2 regions of the Microbispora bryophytorum genome follow, and region 1 is predicted to be linked to the other one. Evidence: riboswitches for the same ligand, from Rfam matches in the RefSeq annotation. Region 1 holds a riboswitch; the other holds the start of a gene.
What was found. Region 1 has a riboswitch for S-adenosylmethionine ahead of ACGFIB_RS30350 (aminotransferase class V-fold PLP-dependent enzyme). Riboswitches for the same ligand answer to the same signal wherever they lie in the genome.

Region 1 (5,618 bases):
AGTGCCGCGCTCAGCAGGGGGCCGAGCATCCGGCCCGGATGCTCCACGCCGATCTTCGCGAGCAGTTCCTGCGACTCGGCGACGAGCGTCACCATGTGGTTCGCGGCGCCGGCCAGGGCGGCGTGGTAGAGCGGCCGGTCACGGTCGGCGATCCATACCGGCTCGCCGCCCATCTCGATCACCAGCGCCTCGGCCACGGGCCGCAGCAGGTCGGGCGCCGTGACGCCGAACGAGCAGCCGTTGAGCCGGGTCAGGTCGTCGCTCCTGCCGGTGAACGTCATCACGGGGTGCAGCGCGAGCGGCAGCGCCCCCGCCTCGGCCGCAGGGTCGAGCACGCCCAGGCCGTACGCGCCGCTGGCGTGCACGAGCAGCTTGCCGCGCAGGTCGGCGCCGGTGGCGGCGAGACCGGAGACGAGACCGGGGAGCACGTCGTCCGGCACGGTCAGCAGCACGAGATCGGACCGGGCGATCACCTCGTCCGGCCTGCTGAGCGCCAGGCCGAGACGGTCGGCGGCCCGCCGCGCCGACGCGTCGGACACGCCGCTTGCCGCCACCACCCGATGACCCGCGAGCATGAGCGCGGCTCCGAGCACGGAACCGACGCGTCCCGCGCCCAGCACTCCTACGGCGAGCCGCGCCGGGCGGTCACTTGTCTCCATGACGCCTCCCTCGGTTCAGCGTAGCGGCGGCGCTCCCGCCCGCCCGGGCGTGGCCCAACGGTCGGATTTTGTCCCATTTCTCCCGGGCCTATGTTGAGCCACAAGTACGAAAGTGACTACTTTTCGTTACGGCCTCGGCGTGTCGGTAACCTTGGGCCCCGTGGAGGTCACCTGGCGGGAGGCCATGCGGCGGGCGCTCTACGGCGCGGAGGGCTTCTACCTGCGGGAGCGCCCCGACCGGCATTTCCGCACGTCGGTGCAGGCCTCGCCGGTCTTCGCCGAGGCCGTGCTGCGCCTGCTCCTGCGGGTCGACGCCGCGCTCGGGCGGCCCGACCCGGTCGATCTCGTGGACATGGGCAGCGGTAACGGCCTCCTGGCCGCCCGGGTGCGGGCCGCCGCGCCGCCGGACCTCTCGAAGCGGCTGCGGGTCACCGCCGTCGACCTGTCCCCCCGGCCCGGCGATCTCGATCCGCGCGTCGCCTGGGAGCCGGAGGCGCCGTACGGCGCGGGCGGCCTGGTGATCGCCAACGAGTGGCTGGACAACGTGCCGCTCGACATCGCCGAGATGACGCCGGACGGCCCTCGCCTGGTGCTCGTGGACACCTCGACCGGCGAACAGCGGCCCGGGCCCGCTCCCGGCCCGGATGACCTGGCCTGGCTGGAGCGCTGGTGGCCGCTGCGCTCACCGGGAGAACGCGCCGAGATCGGCCGTCCCCGCGACGAGGCCTGGGCCTCGTTGATCACGCGGCTGGCGTGCGGCACGGCGGTCGCCGTGGACTACGCCCATCCGGCCAGACGACGGCCACCGCTCGGCACGGTCGCCGGATATCGCGACGGCTCGGTGGTGCCGCCGACACCGGACGGGTCGTGCGACATCACCGCCCACGTCGCGCTGGACGCCTGCGCGGCGGCCGGCGAGCGGGCGGGGGCGCAGGCGTCCACGCTCACCACGCAGCGGGAGGCGCTGCGGGACCTGGGAGTCACCGGCGCCCGCCCGCCGCTCGCGCTGGCGTCCGCCGATCCGGCCGCATACGTACGCGCGCTGGGCCGGGCCTCCCAGGAGGCGGAGCTGATCGACCCGGCCGGTCTCGGCGGCTTCGGCTGGCTCAGCCAGGTCGTCAGACGGTGACCTTGAGGGACTCCAGGCCGCGCATGATGTAGCTGGGCTTCCAGGCAGGCTCCTCGGCGAGCTCCAGCCTGGGCGCCAGCCCCAGCAGGGCGCCGAACGACTCCGCCATCTCGACCCGCGCGAGCGGTGCGCCGAGGCAGAAGTGGATGCCGGCGCCGAACGAGATGTGCGGGTTGTCCGCCCGGCCGAGGTCGAGACGGTCGGGATCGGCGAAGACCTCGGGGTCGCGGTTGGCCGAGCCGAACAGCAGCGCGATCTCCGTGCCCCTGGGGATCGTCACCCCGCCGACCTCGACGTCCTCCAGCACCCACCGCTCGAACATCTGCGCCGGGGTGTCGTAGCGCAGCAACTCCTCAACCGCCGTCGGCATCAGGCCGGGGTCGGCGCGCAGCCGCTCCAGCTCACCCGGGTTGCGGAACAGCGCCCACCACCCGCTGCCGGTGGCGTTGACCGTGGCCTCGTGCCCGGCGTTGAGCAGCAGCACGCAGGTGCCGATCAGCTCGTCCTCGGTCAGCCGGTCGCCGTCGTCGACCACCTGGGCCAGCGCCGAGATCATGTCGTCGCCCGGCCGATCCCTGCGGGCCCTGGCCAGCTCGCGCAGGTAGCCGGCGAACTCCGCCGCCGCGCGCACGGCCGTGTGCTGGACCTCCGGCGAGGGGTTCAGCTCGTACATCCCGCAGATGTCGGCCGACCAGGGGCGCAGCAGGTGGCGGTCGGCCTCGGGCACACCGAGCATCTCGGCGATCACCGTGACCGGCAGCGGCTCGGCCACCTCGGCCAGCAGGTCCCCGCCGCCGCGCTCGACCAGTCCCGCGGTCAGCTCGGTCGCGATCTTCCGTACGCGGGGACGCAGCGACTCGACCATGCGGGGGGTGAACGCCTTGGACACCAGGCGGCGCAGCCGCGTGTGGACCGGCGGCTCGACGTCGAGCATCCCGGCTCGGATCACCCGCCAGAACGGTTCCTGGAACTCCGGCTCGGGCTCGCGGCCGAACGCCTCGTGCGTCGCCACGTGCAGGTAGGACCGGCCGAGACGCCGGTCGCGCAGCAGCGCGTTCACATCCGCGTGGCGGGCGATCAGCCACTGCCCCGTCGGCTCGAAGAAGCTGACCGGATCGTTGTCGCGCAGGTCGCGGTAGGCGTCGTAGGGGTACGCGATGAACTCGGCATTCCAGGGATCAAACTTCACAATGGACAACAATACGGATGAAAGACCTCGCCTGGGAGTACGGGCGTGCGGGTCCGTCATGGCGTAGGTTGGGCCGATGCCGAAGCGCCGCGAACAGCCTCGCAGGGAGCCCCGCGAACTCGGCGAACTGCCCTATGCCGATCACCTTGAGCCGTTCAAGGGGCGGCTCGCGCAGGGCGGCGACTACGACACGGTCCTGTTCGACGGGGGCGAGTTCGAGGACGCCGACGCGTCCGGCGCCCGGTTCATCGAGTCGGCGTTCGCCTCGGTGACGTTCGCCGGCGGCCGATACCGGCGCGCCCGGTTCTCGGACGTGTGGCTGAACGGCGTGCGCTGGGTGGGCGGCGACCTCACCGAGTCCGTCTGGGCGGACGCGGAGATCGTCATGAGCGCCCCGGCCGGCACGGCGCTGCCCGGCGCCGAGATGAACCACGTGCTCTTCCACCGGTGCAAGCTCGACTCGGTCAACTTCCGCGCCGCCGACCTGCGGGAGGTCTCGTTCGTCGAGTGCACGCTGCGCGACGTGGACTTCGCGGGCGCCGCGCTGACCGGCGTAACCTTCCCCGGCTCGACGCTGGAACGGGTGCGGTTCGACAAGGCGCGCATGTCCCGGGTGGACCTGCGCGGCGCCGTGTCCCTGGGCATCTCCGACGGCTACGACGCGCTGCGCGGCGCGACCATCAGCGGCGTCCAGCTGATGGAACTCGCGCCGATGTTCGCCCACATCCTGGGTGTCACGGTCGACGACGGCTGACTTCGGCTGGGCCACCCGGACTTGCGGCCGGAGGGCGGTGTCGGGTTATAGTGCCGTCCAGGTCATGAGTGCCAGCGTCAAGCCCCGGCTTGCTGGCCGGCAACCCTCGCGCTCGCGGCGGGGTGCCCCGGGTGAGGACCGGGTCCGGCACGAGGTGTGCCGGGCAAGCGCGGGCTCCGCCTCTCCGATGCCATGGCCGGGGTCCCCGACCCGAGGAGCATGGCGTTGTCCGCACTCACCTTCGTCCAGCAGGCCGTCACCCGCATCTCCGAGCACGATCTCGCCCCCGTGCGCCTACCGGCTGTCGTGGGCGCCGACCTGGAGGTGCCCATCAGGGGCGGCAGGCTGGTGCAGTACGCGAACCTCGACTACGCGGCGAGCGCGCCCTGTCTGGAGCCGGTGAACGCCGCCGTCGCGGCGGCGCTGCCGGCCTACTCCAGCGTCCACCGGGGTGCGGGCTACGCCTCGCAGCTCACGACGGCCAGGTATGAGCAGGCCAGGCACACCGTGCGGGCCTTCGTCGGCGCCCGCCCCGGCGACGCGCTCATCTTCGTGCGCAACACGACCGACGCCATGAACCTGCTGGCCCGCAGCCTCCCCGAGGGCACCACCGCCGTCGTGTTCGAGACCGAGCACCACGCCTCGCTGCTGCCCTGGCAGAAGGCCGTACGGCTCGCGCCGCCCGCCTTCCCCGGCGAGGCGATCCGGGCGGCCGACGAGGCGCTGGCCGCCATCGACGGCCCGGCCCTGCTCGTCGTGACCGCGGCCTCCAACGTCACCGGCGAGCTGTGGCCGATCGCCGGACTGGCCCACATCGCCCACCGGCACGGCGCGCGGATCGCCGTGGACGCCGCCCAGCTCGTGCCCCACCGCGAGCTGAACCTGGCCGCGCTCGACCTCGACTACGTGGCCTTCTCCGGGCACAAGCTCTACGCCCCGTTCGGCGCCGGTGTGCTCGTCGGCCGCCCCGACTGGCTCGCCTGCGCCGACCCGTACCTGCGCGGCGGCGGAGCCGTACGGTCCGTGGGCGAGACGGTGGACTGGAGCGACGACCCCGAGACGCGGCACGAGGCGGGCACCCCCAACGTGCTCGGCGCGATCGCGCTCGCCGCCGCCTGCGACGCGCTCACCGCGACGGGCTGGGCCGCGCTGGTGCGGGATGAGGAGCGGCTGCTCGCCCGCCTGCGCGCCGGGCTCGCCGCCATCCCCGGCGTACGCGAGCTGTCGCTGTGGGGCCAGGACCACCCGCGCGTCGGCATCGTGTCGTTCACCGTCGAGGGCCGTACGGCCCGCGAGGTCGCCGAGGCGCTGTCGGCCGATTGGGGCATCGGCGTCAGGGACGGCAAGTTCTGCGCCCACCCGTTCGTCCGCCACCTCCTCGGCGGCGGGGAGGACGGCGCTCAGGAGGACGGCGGCTGCGCGGACGGCACGTTCAGCGCCGTACGCGCCTCGGTCGGCATCGGCACGACCACCGAACACGTCGACCGCCTCGTCGAGGCCCTGCGCGAGATCGCCACCGCCTGACGACGGAAGGTGAGGCCGGGGGTCTCGCTCAAGAGGTCCCCGATCAAGCGGCGTCCGTCGACCTCTCGCTGACCGGCAGGCGCAGCGTCCGATCACCGAAGTCGACGACCAGGTCCAAGCGGGCCCCGAGCGCCTCTACATAGCGAGCGATAACGTCGAGAGAGGTGACCTCTCCATGCTCGATCTGTGAGACCCGGGCGACGCTCAGACCCATGACAGCCGCGACGTCCCTCTGACCGAACCCAAGTTGCTTTCGCGCCTCGGCGAGCTGATGACCGCGCGCCTCGGCGAGAAGCTTTCTGGCGCCCTGCTCGATCACGGAAGGGGAGACGCCGGCCTCGTGCAGTTCCCGCTCGAGGTCGG
Region 2 (5,618 bases), on a different contig from region 1:
GACCTCAGAGTGCCAAACAAGTATTTAGCACTCTACCCCTGCGAGTGCAAGCGGGAGCCATGCTGACCAGCTTGGACGTTATGTCCAGATCAGCGAGTCGACGAGCGGAGCGGGGGCACCGACGAGCCCCAAAAGGACGTGCCGCCGGCCCGGACCGAGAAGCGCCCAGGTGCCGCGAGCGGCGCGGCCGGCCTCCGGACGAGGAGCGCGCGGGAGCGGCGAGGAGCACGGCCGCGTTCTGGACCGAGGAGCGCACGGGCGCGAAGCGACCAACCGCGACGAGGCCGTGCTCTCCGCTCACCTCCGGCACGACCCGGCCGGTGTGGCGCCCCGAGCAGCCGAGCGCGGCGGGCGACCCAGCAAGAAGCGGGCGACACAGCAAGCGGAAGGCCCGGCTCGCGAAATCCGCGTGCCGGGCCTTCCAAGGTCGATGACGGGATCAGACGGACCGTACGGCTTCCGCCTGCGGGCCCTTCTGACCCTGCGTGATGTCGAACTCAACCCGCTGACCCTGCTCGAGGGCCTTGTAGCCGTCCATCATGATTGCCGAGTAATGGACGAACACGTCCTTACCACCGTCCACCGCGATGAAGCCGTAGCCCTTGTCCGCGTTAAACCATTTGACGGTGCCCTGCGCCACTTCCGACTCCTCTTGCTGGGCTGGGGACCACACCCAAGAAGCCCCCGGTTTTGTCGATCGTCTTCGACCATACCCGTGTCAAGGCGTAGGACAACAGAGTCAATCCGCAAACTACTACTTGGCGTTCGCTCAAAGCAGGATCGCAGAATATTCACTTTACTGTTGAATAGTTGAGAGCTGCACCTTTTGCCATGGCATCGCATGACTTCTTCATCGGCAGAAGCGCATGTCAGATGCTCGGCCGCGGTGCGGCGGCTCAGCCTCCGGCGACCGCGGGGATGACCGAAATCTGCACCCCGTCCGGCGTGGCGGTGTCCAGACCGTCGGCGAATCGGACGTCCTCTTCTCCGACGTAGACGTTGACAAAACGCCGGATCTTACCCGTTTCGTCCAGGATGCGGCCGCCGATGCCGGGGTAGTCCGCGTCCAGCTTCTGCAGGACCTCGCGGAGCGTTCCCCCCTCGCCGCTCACCTCCGCGGCGCCGTTGGTGTACGTCCGGAGAATCGTCGGAATCCGCACGGAAACGCTCATTGTTCGCTCGCTTTCGTTGCTGCCGATGGGCTTTTTGAAACGCTTTCAGTTGGCGAATGCCGCACGGAAGGCGTCGAGAGAGGGACGGATGACGGCGGCGGGACGGGCGTGCTCGGCCACCGCGTCGAGCGTCTTGAGTCCGTCACCGGTGTTCAGCACCACGGTCTCGGCGTCGGGGTCGAGGCGGCCCTCGCGCACCAGCTTGCGCAGCACGCCGACCGTGACGCCGCCCGCGGTCTCGGCGAAGACGCCCTCGGTCCTGGCGAGCAGGCGGATCGCCTCGACCACTTCCTGGTCGTTCACGTCCTCCACCGCGCCGCCCGTCCGCCGCGCAATGTCGAGCACGTACGGCCCGTCCGCCGGGTTGCCGATGGCGAGGGACTTGGCGATGGTGTCGGGCCGCACCGGCTGCACGACGTCCTGCCCGGCCTTGAACGCCTGGGAGACCGGCGAGCAGCCCTCGGCCTGCGCTCCGAAGATCCGGTAGGGCCGCTCCTCGACCAGCCCCAGCTTGATCAGCTCACGGAAGCCCTTGTCGATCTTGGTGAGCTGCGAGCCGGAGGCCACCGGGATGACGATCTGGTCGGGCAGTCGCCAGCCGAGCTGCTCGGCGATCTCGTACGCCAGCGTCTTGGAGCCCTCGGCGTAGAAGGGCCGGAGGTTGACGTTGACGAAGCCCCACTTCTCGCCCAGCTCGTCACCGATGAGCTCGGAGCAGAAGCGGTTGACCTCGTCGTAGTTGCCGTCGATGGCGACCAGGCGTCCGCCGTACACGGCGGCCATGGTGACCTTGGCCGGCTCCAGGTCGGCGGGGATGAACACGCAGGAGTCCAGCCCGGCCCGGGCGGCGGCCGCGCCCACCGCGCCGGCGAGGTTGCCGGTGGAGGAGCACGACAGGGTGTGGAAGCCGAAGTTGCGCGCGGCCTCCAGCGCGATCGCGACGACCCGGTCCTTGAAGGAGTGGGTCGGGTTGCCGGAGTCGTCCTTGACGTGCAGCGACCGCAGGCCCAGCTCGGCCGCCAGCCTGTCGGCCTTCACGAGCTTGGTCCAGCCGGGCTGCAGGTTGGGCTTGGCCGCCACACCTGCGGGGACGGGGAGCAGGGAGCTGTACCGCCAGATGTTCGCCGGGCCGGACGCGATGTCCTCCCGACGAACCTCGCCGAAGTCGTACGCCACCTCAAGAGGGCCGAAACACTCCGTACAGGCGAAGATCGGGCCGAGATCGTAGAGAGCGCCACATTCGCGACACGAAAGACCGGTGGCGGGGCCGAACTCGACGGTGTTCACAGAGGTGTCGGCGGCGGTGTTAGCGGCGGTGCTGGTATGCGCCATGAAGCGAGGCCTTTCCCTCATCTTCGCTCGCGACCACCCTGGCCGCGAGCCGGAATTGGCACCTGTCCCGGCCGGGCCTCGTGGGCACGAGTTCGACACCGGGGAGGTTGCCGGGGCTTCGCAGGGCCGGTCCCTCCACCCCTCTGGATGAGCATGTTCAGTTGTGGGATCTTCCGAGGAAGGTCCTTGTGCGCCCCTCCTGCCGATCTCTGCCCCGGAGCGTCGCCCAGAGCGGCACCTCGCGGCGGCGTCGTCGCCCGCAGCCTCCGGCTACGAGCTCCTCCGCCTTGCGACACACCACTGCGGCCACCGCTCCGTACGGGCGAATCTTGTCAGTCGCGGCACTAGCACTGTACCCCGGCGTCCTCGGTGTCCGTTCCCGCGTCTCACAACGCGAGACAATCTGTATCAGCCGTACGCCTCGCCGAGGGCGTTCTGCACGTACTTGCGCGCCTGGTGGATACGGGACTTGACCGTCCCGAGGGGGATCTTCAACTGGTCGGCGACCTCCGCGTAGTCGAGCTGGCAGATGTCGCGCAGCACGAGCGCCTGGGCGAGGTCGGGCCGCTCGGTCTCAAGCGCCTCCATCGCGTCGAGCAGATCGAGCCGCGACCCCGCGATGACGCTGACCCGCCGGGGATCGGGCCGCTGCTCGGGCAGCTCCTCCGCCTGCTCCGACGAGCGCCGCTTCAGCGAGCGGTAGGTGGTCCTGGCGCAGTTCACGGTCACGATGTGCAGCCAGGTGCTGAACCTGGCCCGCCCCTCGAACCTCGCGATGTTGCGCGCCACGGCGAGAAGCGTGTCCTGCGCGGCCTCCTCGGCGTCCTGCCGATACGGTAGAAGCCGCTCACAGTGCCGCAGCACGTCGGGCTCGATGCGCCGCAGCAGTTCGCCGAGCGCGCGATGGTCCCCCTGGGCAGCCGATCGGGCCAGGTCCTCGGTCGTGTCGTCCAGTGCCATGCCGTATTCAGCCCTCCCGCGATCGGTTGACATCCTATTGACGGAGGCCGGTTTTTATTAATCTTCCGGCATGCGCGCCCGCTCTGATCGAGGGAATCCCAGGATGAGCAGCACCGTTCTGATCGCGTCCAACCGGGGCCCGGTGTCCTTCACGCTGTCGGACGACGGCGGCCTGACCATGCGCAGGGGCGGGGGCGGGCTCGTCTCCGGCCTGTCCGAGGTGGTCAGGGAGGCCGACGTCCTGTGGGTCTGCGCGGCGCTGTCGGACGGCGACCGGGGCGCCGTGCGCCAGGCGGCCGGCGGGCGGCTCGACCGGGCCTTCGCGACGGGGCCGATCCGCATGCTGGACATCCCGCCCGCGGTATTCCACCGGGCCTACAACGCCGTGGCCAATTCGACCCTCTGGTTCGTCAACCACCTGCTTTACAACACGCCCTTCTCCCCCGAGTTCGGCACGCGGTTCCGCCGCGAGTGGGAGTCGTACCGCACGTACAACGGCGCCTTCGCGCTGGCCCTGGCCGAGGAGGCGGCCCACCGGGCGCGCGTCATGGTGCAGGACTATCACCTGACGCTGACCCCGGCGATGCTCCGGGCCGAACGGCCCGACCTGCGCATCGCCCACTTCTCGCACACGCCCTGGGCGCCGCCGGAATATTTCGCGCTGCTGCCCGAGGACGTCGTGGCGGAGGTGCTGAGCGGCATCCTCGGGGCCGACCACGCCGGATTCCTCACCGCGCGCTGGGCCCGCGCCTTCATGGACTGCTGCGAGACGCTGCTCGGAGCCCGGGTGGACCACGCCGCCCGGACGGTGACGCACGACGGGCGGACCACCAGGATCGGCGTCCACCCGCTCGGCGTGAACGGCGAGGCGCTGCTGGCCCGGGCGGCCGAGCAGGACGTCGAGTCGCACATGAGCGTGATCAAGGACCTCGTGGGCGACCGCCGGCTGATCGTGCGCATCGACCGCACCGAGCTGTCCAAGAACATCGTGCGCGGCCTGCGGGCCTACCAGGAGTTCCTGGCCACCCATCCCGAATGGCACGGCCGGGTCGTCCACCTCGCGTTCGCCTATCCCTCCCGCCACGACCTGCCGGAGTACCGCGAGTACACGGCGGCCGTGCAGCGCTGCGCCAAGGAGATCGAGGACGAGTACGCGACCGAGGACTGGGACCCGCTGATCCTCAACGTGAACGACGACTACCCGCGCTCGCTCGCCGCCTACCGGCTGGCCGACGTCCTGCTCGTCAATCCGATCAGGGACGGCATGAACCTGGTGGCCAAGGAGGGCCCGATCCTGTCGCCCCGGTGTGCGCTGGTGCTGTCGCGCGAGGCCGGCGCGGCGGCCGAGCTGGGGGCCGACTCCCTGCTCGTCAACCCCTACGACGTGTCCGGCACGGCGGCGGCGCTGCACGAGGCGCTGACGCTGCCGGAGCAGGAGCGGCTCGCGCGCGGTCAGCGGCTGCGTGCGGCCGCCTGCGCCCTGCCGCCCCAGCGCTGGTTCGACGACCAGCTCGCCGCGCTGCGCTGACCCGGCGGGCGAAGGCCGGTCAGCTCCAGGTCGCGTTCTTGAGGATCGCGCTCAGCCGCGGGTTGTCCCACTGGTCGAGGACCAGGATCTTCGAGGTGGGCAGATACCACTCGCGCTGGTTGTAGTGCAGCTTCACCCGCCACTTCTTGTCCACGCAGGTCGCCGCCCACCTGTGGTAGTCCGCCTTGTGCCCGCGCCCGACCTGCCGCAGCCCCTTGTCCGCGAGCTTCCACTCGCCCTTGTACAGCTTGTAGCTCTTGGGGCAGATGCCGACGTCGGTCGCGGGGTCGTAGCCGTACTTCGACTTGTACGCCTGGAACGTGTGGAGCCCGATCGCGAGCGCCTTCGGGCCCAGGACCCAGAAGCTGTGGCACCCCCAGTCGCGGAAGCCGAAGTCCTCGGTGCCGAGGGTGGGGCACGAGCCGGTGATGACGCGCACCCAGTCCTTGCCGTTCTTGACCACCTTCCACGACGTGGGGATCGTGAGGGTCAGGCCGCTCCGCAGCCGGACCTTCTTGGTGCCGCCGCCTTCGCTCGCGTACGCCGCGGCCGGAGCCGTCAGGGTGGCCGCCAGCACGGCCAGGCCGGCCGCCGCGGCCGAGATCGTCTTGGTGAACATGTCCGGC

Region 2: another riboswitch for S-adenosylmethionine. It lies ahead of thrC (threonine synthase); the one in region 1 lies ahead of ACGFIB_RS30350 (aminotransferase class V-fold PLP-dependent enzyme).

Annotation. Positions count from the first base shown of each region.
Region 1 is NZ_JBICTF010000011.1:14,340-19,957, forward strand. Features, by position in the region: gene ACGFIB_RS30330 (Rossmann-like and DUF2520 domain-containing protein) at 1-659, opposite strand, end outside; gene ACGFIB_RS30335 (SAM-dependent methyltransferase) at 820-1,788, shown strand; gene ACGFIB_RS30340 (cytochrome P450) at 1,778-2,977, opposite strand; gene ACGFIB_RS30345 (pentapeptide repeat-containing protein) at 3,054-3,731, shown strand; SAM riboswitch class IV at 3,792-3,907, shown strand; gene ACGFIB_RS30350 (aminotransferase class V-fold PLP-dependent enzyme) at 3,996-5,255, shown strand; gene ACGFIB_RS30355 (helix-turn-helix domain-containing protein) at 5,299-5,618, opposite strand, start outside.
Region 2 is NZ_JBICTF010000012.1:20,438-26,055, reverse strand. Features, by position in the region: gene ACGFIB_RS31870 (cold-shock protein) at 440-640, opposite strand; gene ACGFIB_RS31865 (MoaD/ThiS family protein) at 897-1,172, opposite strand; gene thrC (threonine synthase) at 1,218-2,504, opposite strand; SAM riboswitch class I at 2,519-2,658, opposite strand; gene ACGFIB_RS31855 (RNA polymerase sigma factor) at 2,913-3,464, opposite strand; gene ACGFIB_RS31850 (alpha,alpha-trehalose-phosphate synthase (UDP-forming)) at 3,568-4,992, shown strand; gene ACGFIB_RS31845 (hypothetical protein) at 5,012-5,611, opposite strand.